3 regions of the Bradyrhizobium ferriligni genome follow, and region 2 is predicted to be linked to each of the others. Evidence: predicted binding sites of a transcription regulator. Region 2 holds the regulator's gene; each other region holds the start of a gene.
The links. The regulator PhoB, encoded in region 2, activates phosphate uptake and scavenging genes when phosphate is short. The targets are predictions, from matches to a motif close to TGTCATNNANCTGTCAT.

Region 1 (4,094 bases), on a different contig from region 2:
CTCCCTTGACGGCTACATACATCGCTCACACTCCGCTTGCGATCAGCCGCGTGGTGCGCGGGATCGCCACAATGGCATCGTCATGGACCAGCACGACATCGATGCCGCGCGGGAACAGGGCTTCGTTGATCGCGAGCCGCTGGAACAGGTCGGGCGGCTTGAGCATCGCCTGCAGCACGGCGCTGCCGTCGATGCCGGGCCCTTTCAGCGCGAAGGCCGGACCCTGCGACAGGCTGTCGACCTGCAGGATCAGCGTGGTCGACCGGTCAGGATATTCGCTGCTGCCGAACGCGAAGCAATCGAGCGCCGGCAGGCTCGCGGCATCGCCGATCAAAGCGAAGCTCGCGATCGAGGAATCGGTGACCACCGGCGCGCTGGCGTGAAACTTCAGCCAGCGGGCGACGTCCGGCGTCGCCGACATCGCGGCGTCGAGCCAGATCGGCGTGTCGTGATCGAACAGCGTCAGCGCGATCGCGGCCGCGCCGCGCATCATGCCGGCGGGCGTTCCGACGCTCGCGGCGACGCGCTGCACGCTGCCCGGGCGCGCCATCGCATCCATCACGGAACGGAAAGTCGACTGCGCCGACAGCACCTTGTCGGCAAAGCCCGTGGGCATTTCGGCAATCGTCGTCATTGCATCATCCCTCACCGCGCACCATCGTGTAGAAATCGACCCGCGTGGCCGCGGTTTCCGCCGCCTTGCGGCCGCGTTCGGCGTTCATGGCGACGCGCAGCGGCGCGATCACCTTCGCCTCCACCTCGCCGGACAGCTCCGCCGACTGCACCATGGCGTCGCACAGCGCGATCATCTGCGCCTTGCGCGCGTCGCGGCCGAGCGTGTAGCCGAAGCCGACCTCGCCGGTCGCAAGCCGCACCGCCGCGCGCGACACCGTCGCCTCGCCGAGATTGAACGGCGCACCGTCGCCGCCGATCCGTCCGCGCAGCATCACAAGGCCGTTTTCCGGCTCGCGCAGGTTCTCATGCGCGGGCACCGCGATCGCCGCCAGCCTGCCGGCGATGTCGGTCGCGGCGGCGTGCGCCAGCACCGTCATCGCGGCCTTGCGCTGGGCCTGCTTGCTGTTTGGTCCGGTCGAACTCATGGTCGAACTCATGGGCAAACCTTTGGGCAACCTTGCTTGCATCAAGTTGTCTATGATACTAGACAACTTGATAGCGGAGCGCCATGACTGTTTCGTGACAAACCAAAGATTTCTGGTATCACCGCGCCATGAGCATGCAGGAAAGTTCCGGCGTCGCCTTATGGCGGCAGGTCGCCGACGGCATCGAGCGCGGCATCGCTGACGGCCGCTTCGCCGCCGGCGAAAAGCTGCCCGGCGAGATGGAGATCGCCGAGACGTACCGGGTCAACCGCCACACCGTGCGGCGGGCGCTCGCCGCATTGGCCGAACGCGGCCTGGTGCGCGCGGAGCGCGGCAGCGGCACCTATGTCGAAGCCCAGCGCCTCGCTTATCCCTTGCGCTCACGCACGCGATTTTCCGAGATCGTCGGCGCCGGCGGCCACGAGCCGCGCGGCCAGTTGATCGAGGCAGGCGACGACATTGCCAACCGCGAGATCGCCCGCGAGCTGGGCCTGAAGATCGGTGCGCCACTGATCCGGATCGAAGCGGTGCGGCTCGCCGACCGGACGCCGATCTGCGTTTCCACCACCTGGCTGTCGGCCGAGCGGTTTCCCGATGCCGGCAGCGTGTTCGCCAACGTTCGCTCGATGACCAAGCTGCTCGGACATTACGGCGTCAAGGACTACCACCGCGCCTCGACCCGGATCACCGCGGCGATCGTCGATGCGACCGACGCCGCGCGGCTCGACCTGCCGCTGGGACGGCCGGTGCTGGTGGTCGACGCCACCGACGTCGACATGCTGGACCAGCCGCTGGTGACCAAGCGCTCGCGCTTCGCCGCCGAGCGCGTCGAGTTTCTGGTCGAGAACGGCTGAGTGTGCAGCCACACTGACGGTGCACCTCTCCCCTTGTGGGAGAGGTCGGATCGCATCACTAGATGCGATCCGGGTGAGGGGTATCTCTCCGCGAACACGTCGGCTTCTGAGTTCGCGGAGAGATACCCCTCATCCGGCGCTTCGCGCCACCTTCTCCCACAAGGGGAGAAGGATTTGAGCGCATGGCGAGCTACACCACCGCCCTCTGTCCAATGATCGCAAAGCGCAGCTTGCTGGAGATGAAGTCGATCGCGGCGACCGCGATCAGGATCATCAGGATCAGGAACGATACCTTCTGCCATTCCAGCACGCGGATCTGCTCGGCGAGCTGCAATCCGATGCCGCCGGCGCCGACGATGCCGATGATGGTGGCCGAACGGGTGTTGGACTCGATGAAGTAGAGCACCTGACCGGCGATCACGGGCAGCACCTGCGGCAACAGGCCGAAGCGGATTTCGTGCAGCGCGTTGCCGCCGGACGCGCGGATGCCCTCGACCTGCTTGCGATCCGCCGCCTCGATCGCCTCCGAGAACAGCTTTCCAAACGCGCCGAAGTCCGACACCATGATCGCCAGCACGCCGGCGAACGGGCCGAGGCCGACGACGTTGATCCAGACCAGCGCCCAGATCAGCGTATCGACGCCGCGGATCGAATCGAGGAAGCGGCGCACCGGAAAGCGGATCAGGTTCGAGGGGATGATGTTGCGCGCCGCCAGCAGACTGACCGGCAGCGCCAGCAGCGCGGCAAGCGTGGTGCCGAGCACCGCGATCGACAGCGTCTCGCCGAGCGCCTGCATGTAGAGCGGAAACGACGAGCCCGGATTCGGCGGGAGCATCAGCATGGTGATCCAGCCGAGCTGGCCGAGGCCCGCGATCAGCCTGGACGGCGAGAAATCGAGATCGACCAGTCCGAACACGAAGATCGCGAGCGCCGCCGCGATCATGGCCGGCATCGCCAGCCGTGCCGATGCGGGACGTTCGAAGACGCCGGGGTACTTCGCGCGCAGTTCCGTGGTGTCCGGCCTCGGCATCTGGCTCATCGACGGGTCTCCTTGCCGAACAGCCGGCCGCGCAGCCAGCCGGTCGAGATGTCGATGATGAAGACGGTGACGATGATGGTGATGAGGATGGCGCTGACGTCGGAATAGTAGAACTTGCGGATCGCGACCACCAGCTCCTGGCCGATGCCGCCAGCGCCGACGAAGCCCATCACCGACGCCTCGCGGACGTTGATCTCGAAGCGCAGCAGCGCATAGCTGGCATAGCCGGCCGAGACCTGCGGCAGCACGGCAAAGCGCATGCAGGACAGCCAGCTCGCGCCGGTGGAGCGGATGCCCTCGACCGGCTTCATGTCGGCGTTCTCGACGATCTCGGCGAACAACTTGCCCAGCGCCCCGGTGGTGTGGATCGCGATCGCCAGTACGCCGGCCATCGGCCCGAGGCCGAACGCGATCACGAAGATCAGCGCGAACACGATGCCGGGAACGGTGCGCGCGAGTTCCAGCAGGCGGCGGATCGTGAAACGTACCCACGGGCCCGGCGACGTATTCTGGGCCGCGAAGAAATTGAGCGCGAAGGCGAGCACGGCACCCGTCAGCGTGCCGACATAGCTGATCAGGATCGTCTCGCCGAGCATCTTCAGCCATTTATGCCAACCCCAGAACCATTCGGCGGGATCGGTCCAGACCCGCGCGCCGGAATCCAGCGTCAGGATGCGATCGAAATAGCTGACGAAATTGCCGAAATAGGTGAACAGCGTGCGCAGGTTCACTTCCGCGCCGAACGCCGCGATCACCAGCACCGCACAGAAGGCCGCCGTTGCCAGCGCGGCTTTCAACCGCTTGCGTGCGACGGACTTGCGGTAGGCGTCCTCCAGCGTCGCCAGTTGCTGCGCTGGAAGAATGGATACGGCGGTCGCCATCGACGCGTGCCAGTCCGGTTCGGAGTTGAGTGGAGAGAAAGGGCCGGGCGATACGCCCGGCCCTCGTGACGTCAGGCGTGCGATCAGCTCGCCTTCTTGCGCAAACCGTCGACGAACTTGATCAGCTCGATGGTGCCGTCCCAATCCTTGGTGGTGGCGGGATGGAAGCCCTTCTTCTGACCGTCGGATAGACGGTCGAAGGCGGCCTTGTCCTTGGTCG
Region 2 (4,094 bases):
GCAACCTCAACTTCTATTACGGCGAGCACCACGCGCTGAAGAACATCAACCTGACGCTCGGCACCAACCGCGTCACGGCGTTCATCGGCCCGTCCGGCTGCGGCAAGTCGACCCTGCTGCGCATCTTCAACCGGATGTACGACCTCTATCCGGGCCAGCGCGCGGTCGGCCAGCTGATGCTGGACCAGACCAACATTCTCGACCCCAAGCTCGACCTCAACTTGCTGCGCGCGCGGGTCGGCATGGTGTTCCAGAAGCCGACGCCGTTCCCGATGACGATCTACGAGAACATCGCCTTCGGCATCCGCCTCTACGAGAAGATCTCGAAGTCCGAGATGGACGACCGGGTCGAGAAGGCGCTGCGCGGCGGCGCGCTGTGGAACGAGGTCAAGGACAAGCTGAACGCCTCCGGCCTGTCGCTCTCCGGCGGCCAGCAGCAGCGCCTGTGCATCGCGCGCACCGTGGCGGTGCGCCCCGAGGTGATCCTGTTCGACGAGCCGTGCTCGGCGCTCGACCCGATCTCGACCGCCAAGGTCGAGGAGCTGATCCAGGAGCTCTCCGAGGACTACACGATCGCGATCGTCACCCACAACATGCAGCAGGCGGCGCGCGTCTCCGACAAGACCGCCTTCATGTATCTCGGCGAGCTGATCGAGTTCGACGACACCAACAAGATCTTCACCTCACCGAGCGATCGGCGCACCCAGGACTACATCACCGGCCGGTTCGGTTGACCGGCGCATGATCCGGAAAAGTGGAAACCGGTTTTCCGATCAGGTCATGCTAAAATTCAGGACACGAAACCATGATCCCCGGGAACATGGTTGAGGGAGACAAGCGATGGCTTCTGAACATACCGCCAAGGCATTCGACAGCGACCTGCAGGAGTTGACCCGCCTGGTCGCCGAGATGGGCGGCCTGGTCGAACGGATGATTACCGAGTCGGTCGACGCGCTGATCCGTCGCGACGTCGCGCTCGGCAAGCGCGTGGTCGCCGCCGACATCGAGATCGACAATCTGCAGCGCAACATCGAAGAGCGCGCGGTGCTGACGATCGCGCGCCGCCAGCCGATGGCGATCGACCTGCGTGAGATCGTCAGCGCGATGCGCGTCGCCACCGACCTCGAGCGGATCGGCGACCTCGCCAAGAACATGGGCAAGCGCGTCGCGGCGCTGGAGAGCGATTTCCAGCCGCTGAAGCTGATCCGCGGCCTCGAGCACATGACCGACCTCGTGCTGTCGCAGGTCAAGTCGGTGCTCGACGCCTATGCCGCGCACGACCTGCCGGCGGCGATGAACGTCTGGAAGGGCGACGAGGAGGTCGATGCGATCTGCACCTCGCTGTTCCGCGAACTGCTCACCTACATGATGGAAGATCCGCGCAACATCTCGTTCTGCATCCATCTGATGTTCTGCGCCAAGAACATCGAGCGGATCGGCGATCACGCCACCAATATCGCAGAGACCGTGTTCTACATGATCGAGGGCCAGCAGATCACCGACAAGCGCCCGAAGGGGGACATGACCACTTTTGCCACCACGGTGCCGGGCAACTGAGGCATGATCGGCAAGCGCGGAACCGGCAAGAGTGAAACTGGACGATCCTCGCGACAAATCGTTTCCGCGGGAACTATGCTCAAGGAAGTTAAGCGTTTCGGTTTGCGTCTGGGCAACGGATCACCACAGAGAAAGAACTTAAACCGATGAGCGCACGCATTCTGGTAGTCGAAGACGAGGAAGCGCTGACGACGCTGTTGCGCTACAACCTCGATGCGGAAGGCTACGATGTCGAGACGGTGGGGCGCGGCGACGATGCCGACACGAGGCTGAAGGAGCGCGTTCCCGACCTCGTGGTGCTCGACTGGATGCTGCCGGGCCTGTCCGGCATCGAGCTGTGCCGCCGCCTGCGGGCGCGGCCCGAGACCAAGCAGCTTCCGATCATCATGCTGACCGCGCGCGGCGAGGAAAGCGAGCGCGTGCGCGGGCTTGCCACCGGCGCTGACGATTACATCGTCAAGCCGTTCTCGGTGCCGGAACTGCTGGCGCGGGTGAAGGGCCTCTTGCGCCGCGCGAGCCCCGAGCGGCTTGCGACCGTGCTGACCTATGGCGACATCGAGCTCGACCGCGAGAAGCGCCGCGTGGCGCGCTCCGGCCGTCCGATCGATCTCGGGCCGACCGAGTATCGCCTGCTCGAATTCTTCCTCGAGCATCCCGGCCGCGTGTTCAGCCGCGAGCAGCTGCTCGACAGCGTCTGGGGCCGCGACATCTACATCGATGAACGCACCGTCGACGTGCACATCGGCCGCCTGCGCAAGCTGCTCAATCCCGGCCGCGAGCAGGATCCGATCCGCACCGTGCGCGGCGCCGGCTACGCGCTCGACGACCGCTTTGCCAAGGCCGAGCCGCAGCCGTAACGGCCGTTGCGGGATTCATAGCCCGCAGCACGGTGTCGTCCCGGCCTAGTGCGCAATTGCGCACGGGAGCCGGGACCCATACGCCGCGGCCGGTGTAATCGGCACGTGGCCGGACGGCTTTCTAACAACACGCATTCGTGGTTATGGGTCCCGGCCTGCGCCGGGACGACGGCGGTGATGTAACGGGCTGCGCGCCACAAAAAAATCCCCGCTTTCGCGGGGATTTGTTTTTCAGGTCTTCCGTGGTTTCCCGAGTGCTCACTTGATCTGCGGTTTCGCCGACGGCCGGCGGCGATCGGCGGCGGGCTGGTAGGCAACGCGCGAGTGATGCGCGCAATAGGGCAGGCCGGCGAGCGCCTTGCCGCCGCAGAAGAAGAATTCCGGGCTCGAGGGATCGCCGACCGGCCAGTGACAGGTGGCCTCGTTGAGCTCGAGCAGCGACAGCCGCTGGCTCATCGGCACCACATTGTCGAAGGAGATCGGATCCGGCTCCATCTCGACCTCGAAGGCGTGCGCCAGTGCGGTGTTGCCGCGCGAGACCGGGCGCGCCACCCGCATCATGTGCTGGGCGGGGCGGGCCTTGCGCTGCCGCGGCGCGGCCGTGGAGGGTGCCTTGGCGCGGCCGGAGAGGCCGAGCCGATGCACTTTGCCGATCACGGCGTTTCGCGTCACATTGCCAAGTTCCGCCGCGATCTGGCTGGCCGACAGGCCGGACTCCCAGAGCTTCTTCAGCTGCTCGACGCGATCGTCGGACCAGGTCAATACAGTCATCGCATTCTTCCCTTCGCGTAGCGCCGGCCAATCATTGGAGCGGCGCTGCGAGCCAATCTGGACAAATATCCCTGCGGCCAGAATCCCTTAGCCCTCGCCGGGCGCGGTCTTGCGCCCGAACGTTTACGCGCGATACGAAGGCTACTTAGAGGGTCCAGTACTGCCGCACGAGATGTCGTACCCGACAGGCCAAACGCTACAATATGGCGTGACTCTGGCGCAAGAGTCCGCGGCCGTGCGTCCACATGTTCCCACACAGTTAAGCATTGCGATGAGGCTTTTCCACCGCACCGGAATGCTCCGGATTGCGCTCGTTTCGCATTGCAGGAAGGCCACTTCGTGACGATTGACACTTACCGACCGCAGCATAGAATGCCCGCCACGTGCCGCCCGCAAAGGCGGCCGTTTTGTTTTCCGAAGCTGGCCGTTGCTGCGCTGGCGTCAAGGCGCAGCGGCAATTGTCGGCTTAAAAACCGTCAGTGAACGCCATGACCAACGCTGCCACGTCGCATCTGCTTCCCGTCTTCGCCAGGGTCGATCTCGGCTTCGAGCGCGGTGAGGGCGCCTGGCTGATCGCAACCAACGGCGACCGCTATCTCGATTTCACCTCGGGCGTCGCGGTCAACGCGCTCGGACACGCGCATCCGCATCTGGTCAAGGCGCTGCAGGAACAGGCGACCAAGCTCTGGCACATGTCGAACCTGTTCAAGAGCCCGGACGGCGAGGTGCTTGCCGCGCGGCTGTGCGAGCAGAGCTTTGCCGACTTCGTGTTCTTCTGCAATTCCGGTGCCGAAGCGATGGAGGGCGTGATCAAGCTGGTCCGCCACTATCACTTCTCCAAGGGCCATGGCGAGCGCTACCGCATCATCACCTTCGAGGGCGCCTTCCACGGCCGCACACTGGGCACGC
Region 3 (4,094 bases), on a different contig from region 2:
GCGATCGATCAGTTGCACGCACTCGGCCGCGATGATCATCCGAACGTCGCGAACCTGATCGGCTATTCCTATCGCAAGCTCGGCGACTACAAGCAATCGCAGGTCTGGTACGAACGTGCGCTCAAGTCCGATCCGAACCACGTGCTGACGTGGAACTACTACGGCCTGTGGCAGATCGAACAGGGAAACCGCGACCAGGCGCAGTATCATCTGCAGCGGATCGCCGAGATCTGTGGCACCGACTGCGAGGAGTATCGGACGCTAGCGGCGGCACTGGAAAAGCCGCCGGGTACGAACCTCGTCTACTGAGCGCGTCGCGTAGCCCGCGTGAGCGGAGCGACATGCGGGGAAGGGCCGGCCCCGGATGTCGCTGTCGCTCATCCGGGCTACGCGTTTGAGCCGCGTTGTTGGCGTGTCCGTTTTTGCGGGAATTTCGCCGTTTTGGTCGGCGTGACCGGCGAGTAGCTTGCGTGCCGGGCGACCCACGCGGATACGTTGAGATCGATCATCATGACCTGGCGGCTTCTCGCGTGGAGCGGCATCGCCGTTGCCGCGCTGGTTCCAATCATTGGCGGCATCTGGCTCTTCACCCTGCCCGCCGCATCGGCGTTCCGGGTTCCGCCTCCGATCGCCAAGGCCGAGCAGGATGCAACGCTCGCGGCGCTGAAGCCGCCGAAGCGGGCGCGACCGCTGGTCGCGATCCTCGGCATCAACGACATGACCGAGACCACCGACTATCTGATGCCCTACGGCATCCTCAAGCGCGCCGATGTTGCCGATGTCATTACGCTGGCGACGGGCCCCGGTCCGGTCGCGCTGTTCCCGGTGCTGAAGGTCGAGCCTGATGCGACCATCGCCGCATTCGATGCCGCACATCCCGACGGCGCCGACTACGTCATCGTGCCGGCGATGAGCCGCGACGACGATCCCACAGTCATGCAATGGATCCGGCAGCAGGCGGAGAAAGGCGCCGTGATCGTCGCCGTCTGCGCCGGCGCCAAGGTGCTCGCCTCGACCGGCCTGCTCGACGGCAGGCGCGCCACCACGCATTGGTTTTACCTGAAGAACTGGCGCAACAAGCATCCCGAGATCCGGTATGTCGCCGACCGCCGCATCGTGGTCGACCACGGCGTCGCGACGACGACCGGGATTTCGGCGTCGATGCCGATGTCGCTGACCCTGATCGAGGCGATCGCCGGCCCCACCAGGGCTGAGGCCGTCGCGCGCGAGATCGGCCTGCCCGGCTGGGACGCGCGGCATGACAGCAACGCCTTCAAGTTCACACGTCCTTTCGCGCTGACCGCGATCCGGAACACGCTGGCGTTCTGGAACCGGGAACAGCTCGGCCTCGCGCTTGCTCCCGGCGTCGACGAGGTCTCGCTCGCGCTGGTCGCCGACAGCTGGTCGCGCACCTACCGCGCGCACGCCGTGACCTTCGCCGCGACCGGCGGCGTCGTGACCACCCGCAACGGCCTGCGCGTCTATCCGCAGGTTGTGGCGTCGGCCTGGTCCGCAGATGGCCTGCTGCCCGCAGTCGGCACCGCGCCGCCCGCGCAGGCACTCGACCGGGCGCTCGCCGGGATCGAGACACGCTATGGCCGCGGCACGGCGGATTTCGTCGCCATGCAGCTGGAATATCCAAGGGCTGACGCCGTGCAGTGAGGGATTGCGTCCCCAACAACGTATTCGATCCTCGATCCACCCCATTGTCATCTGCCTGTCATGAATTGTGCCGACACGTCAGCGCCGGACCAGTTCGGGGACACGCATGGACTATTTCAAACGCTTCAACTTCCTGTTCGCTGCGCCGGTGTTCGAGGCCGACGACCTCGAGGGCATCCGCTTCAACCAGATCATCGCCGAGATCGAGCGCTCCGGCTTCGAGGTGGTCCGCGCCCGCAAGCTGGAAGATGCCGAGATCGCGGTGCAGACCGACGCCGCGATCGGCTGCATGGTGGTCGATTGGGGCAAGAAGGGGCTTGAGGGCAAGACCGCGGCGCTGATCAACCTGATGCGCCGGCGCGGCCTCGACTTCCCGATCATCCTCCTGATCCGCCGCAAGCGGTTCGAGGACCTGCCGGTCGAGGTGCTCGATTTCATCGACGGCTACGTGTTCCTGTCCGAGGAAACCCCGCCCTTCATCGCCAAGAACCTGATCTCCAGGCTGAAGCAATATGCCGAGAATTTGAAGACGCCGTTCTTCGGCGCGCTGGTCGACTACGCCGAGGAAGGCAACCAGCTCTGGACCTGCCCGGGCCATAATGGCGGCGTGTTCTACAGCCGCAGCCCGATCGGACGGGTGTTCGTCGAACATCTCGGCGAGGCGGTGTTTCGCGACGACCTCGACAATTCCGTGCTCGACCTCGGCGACCTCCTCACCCATGAGGGGCCGGCGCTGCGGGCGCAGAAGGAGGCGGCGAGGATCTTCGGCGCCGAAAAGACCTATTTCGTGCTCAACGGCACCTCGACCTCCAACAAGGTCGCGCTCGGCTCGCTGGTCACCGACGGCGACCTCGTGCTGTTCGACCGCAACAACCACAAGGCCGCGCATCACGGCGCGCTTTTGATCGGCGGCGGCATCCCGATCTACGTGCCGACGGTGCGCAACGCCTGGGGCCTGATCGGCCCGATGCGCTGGGACCTGCTCGACGAGGGCCCGCTGCGCGACCACATCCGCAAGCATCCGCTGGTCAAAGACGAGAACGCCTGGAAGAAGGAGCGTCCGTTCCGCGTCGCCGTGGTCGAGCAGTGCACCTATGACGGCACCATCCACTCGGCCGAGATGATCCTCAAGCGGATCGGCCATCTCTGCGACTACATCCTGTTCGACGAGGCCTGGGCCGGCTTCATGAAATTCCACCCGATCTATGCCGGCCGCTTCGCGATGGGACTGTCCGATCTCGGCCCCGAGGCCCCCGGCATCATCGCGACCCAATCGACTCACAAGCAGCTCGCGAGCTTCTCGCAGGCCTCGCAGATCCACATCCGCGACCGCCACATCAAGGGCCAGAAGCGCCGGGTCGAGCACCGCCGCTTCAACGAAAGCTTCATGCAGCACGCCTCGACCTCGCCGTTCTATCCGATCTTCGCCTCGCTCGATGTCGGCGCGCAGATGATGAAGGGCCGCTCCGGCGAAGTCTTGTGGGATGACACGATCCGGCTCGGCATCGAATTGCGCAAGAAGATCCGCGCCGTGAAGCGCGAGTTCGAGGAGAAGGAGACGCGCCCCGAGCGGCGCTGGTTCTTCGAGCCGTTCGTGCCGGACCGCGTGAAGATCCCCGACGTCGCGCGCGAGAACGGCGTGCACAATGTCGCCTGGGAGACCATCTCGACCGATCAGCTCGCGACCAATCCGTCCTACTGGCAGCTCAGTCCGGGCGAAACCTGGCACGGCTTCCCCGAGCTGACCGCGGGCTTCGCCATGACCGACCCGAACAAGCTCACATTGCTGACGCCGGGCTTCGATCACGCCACCGGCGCCTACGCCGATCACGGCATCCCCGCGCCGGTGGTGGCGCAATATCTGCGCGAGAACCAGATCGTCGCCGAGAAGAACGACCTCAACTCCCTGCTGTTCCTGCTGACGCCCGGCGTCGAGGCAAGCAAGGCCGGCACGCTGGTGTCGGGGCTCGTCGCCTTCAAGAAGCTGCACGACGACAACGCGCTGATCGAGGACGTCATCCCCGAATTCTTCCGCCGCCGCCCGCAGCGCTATAGCGGGGTGCGGCTGCGCGACCTCTGCGGCGACATGCATCGCTTCTTCCGCGACGGTAGCGTCAGCACGCTGCAGGCCAGGCAATTCCTGCCCGAGCACCTGCCCGAGATCGCGATGTCGCCGCGCCAGGCCGCACAATATCTCATCCGCAACGATGTCGACTATCTGCCGATCGACCAGATCTTCGGCCGCGTCGCCGCGACGCCCTTCGTGGTCTACCCGCCCGGCATCGCCACCATCGTGCCCGGCGAGCGGCTGTCGGAACGCAGCAAGCCGATGATCGATTATCTGAAGATGTTCGAGGCGAGCTTCAATGCGTTCCCGGGCTTCGAGGTCGAAGTCCAGGGCATCTACAAGGAGATCGACGACTCCGGCCGCG

Region 1: a site for PhoB is predicted at 1,184-1,200, ahead of phnF (phosphonate metabolism transcriptional regulator PhnF). Genes of this name have one in related genera too.
Region 3: a site for PhoB is predicted at 1,708-1,724, ahead of AC1VNY_RS21690 (Orn/Lys/Arg family decarboxylase). Genes of this name have one in related genera too.

The regions. Positions count from the first base shown of each region.
Region 1 covers NZ_JBXEJO010000086.1:22,270-26,363, forward strand. Annotated here, with positions in the region: gene AC1VNY_RS36335 (carbon-phosphorus lyase complex subunit) at 1-22, opposite strand, end outside; gene phnH (phosphonate C-P lyase system protein PhnH) at 26-634, opposite strand; gene phnG (phosphonate C-P lyase system protein PhnG) at 639-1,100, opposite strand; gene phnF (phosphonate metabolism transcriptional regulator PhnF) at 1,229-1,954, shown strand; gene phnE (phosphonate ABC transporter, permease protein PhnE) at 2,145-2,993, opposite strand; gene phnE (phosphonate ABC transporter, permease protein PhnE) at 2,990-3,874, opposite strand; gene phnD (phosphonate ABC transporter substrate-binding protein) at 3,958-4,094, opposite strand, start outside.
Region 2 covers NZ_JBXEJO010000018.1:55,066-59,159, reverse strand. Annotated here, with positions in the region: gene pstB (phosphate ABC transporter ATP-binding protein PstB) at 1-734, shown strand, start outside; gene phoU (phosphate signaling complex protein PhoU) at 841-1,557, shown strand; gene phoB (phosphate regulon transcriptional regulator PhoB) at 1,704-2,414, shown strand; gene AC1VNY_RS13065 (GcrA family cell cycle regulator) at 2,673-3,185, opposite strand; gene AC1VNY_RS13060 (acetylornithine transaminase) at 3,674-4,094, shown strand, end outside.
Region 3 covers NZ_JBXEJO010000036.1:202-4,295, forward strand. Annotated here, with positions in the region: partial or broken gene AC1VNY_RS21680 (tetratricopeptide repeat protein) at 1-309, shown strand, start outside; gene AC1VNY_RS21685 (DJ-1/PfpI family protein) at 511-1,662, shown strand; gene AC1VNY_RS21690 (Orn/Lys/Arg family decarboxylase) at 1,769-4,094, shown strand, end outside.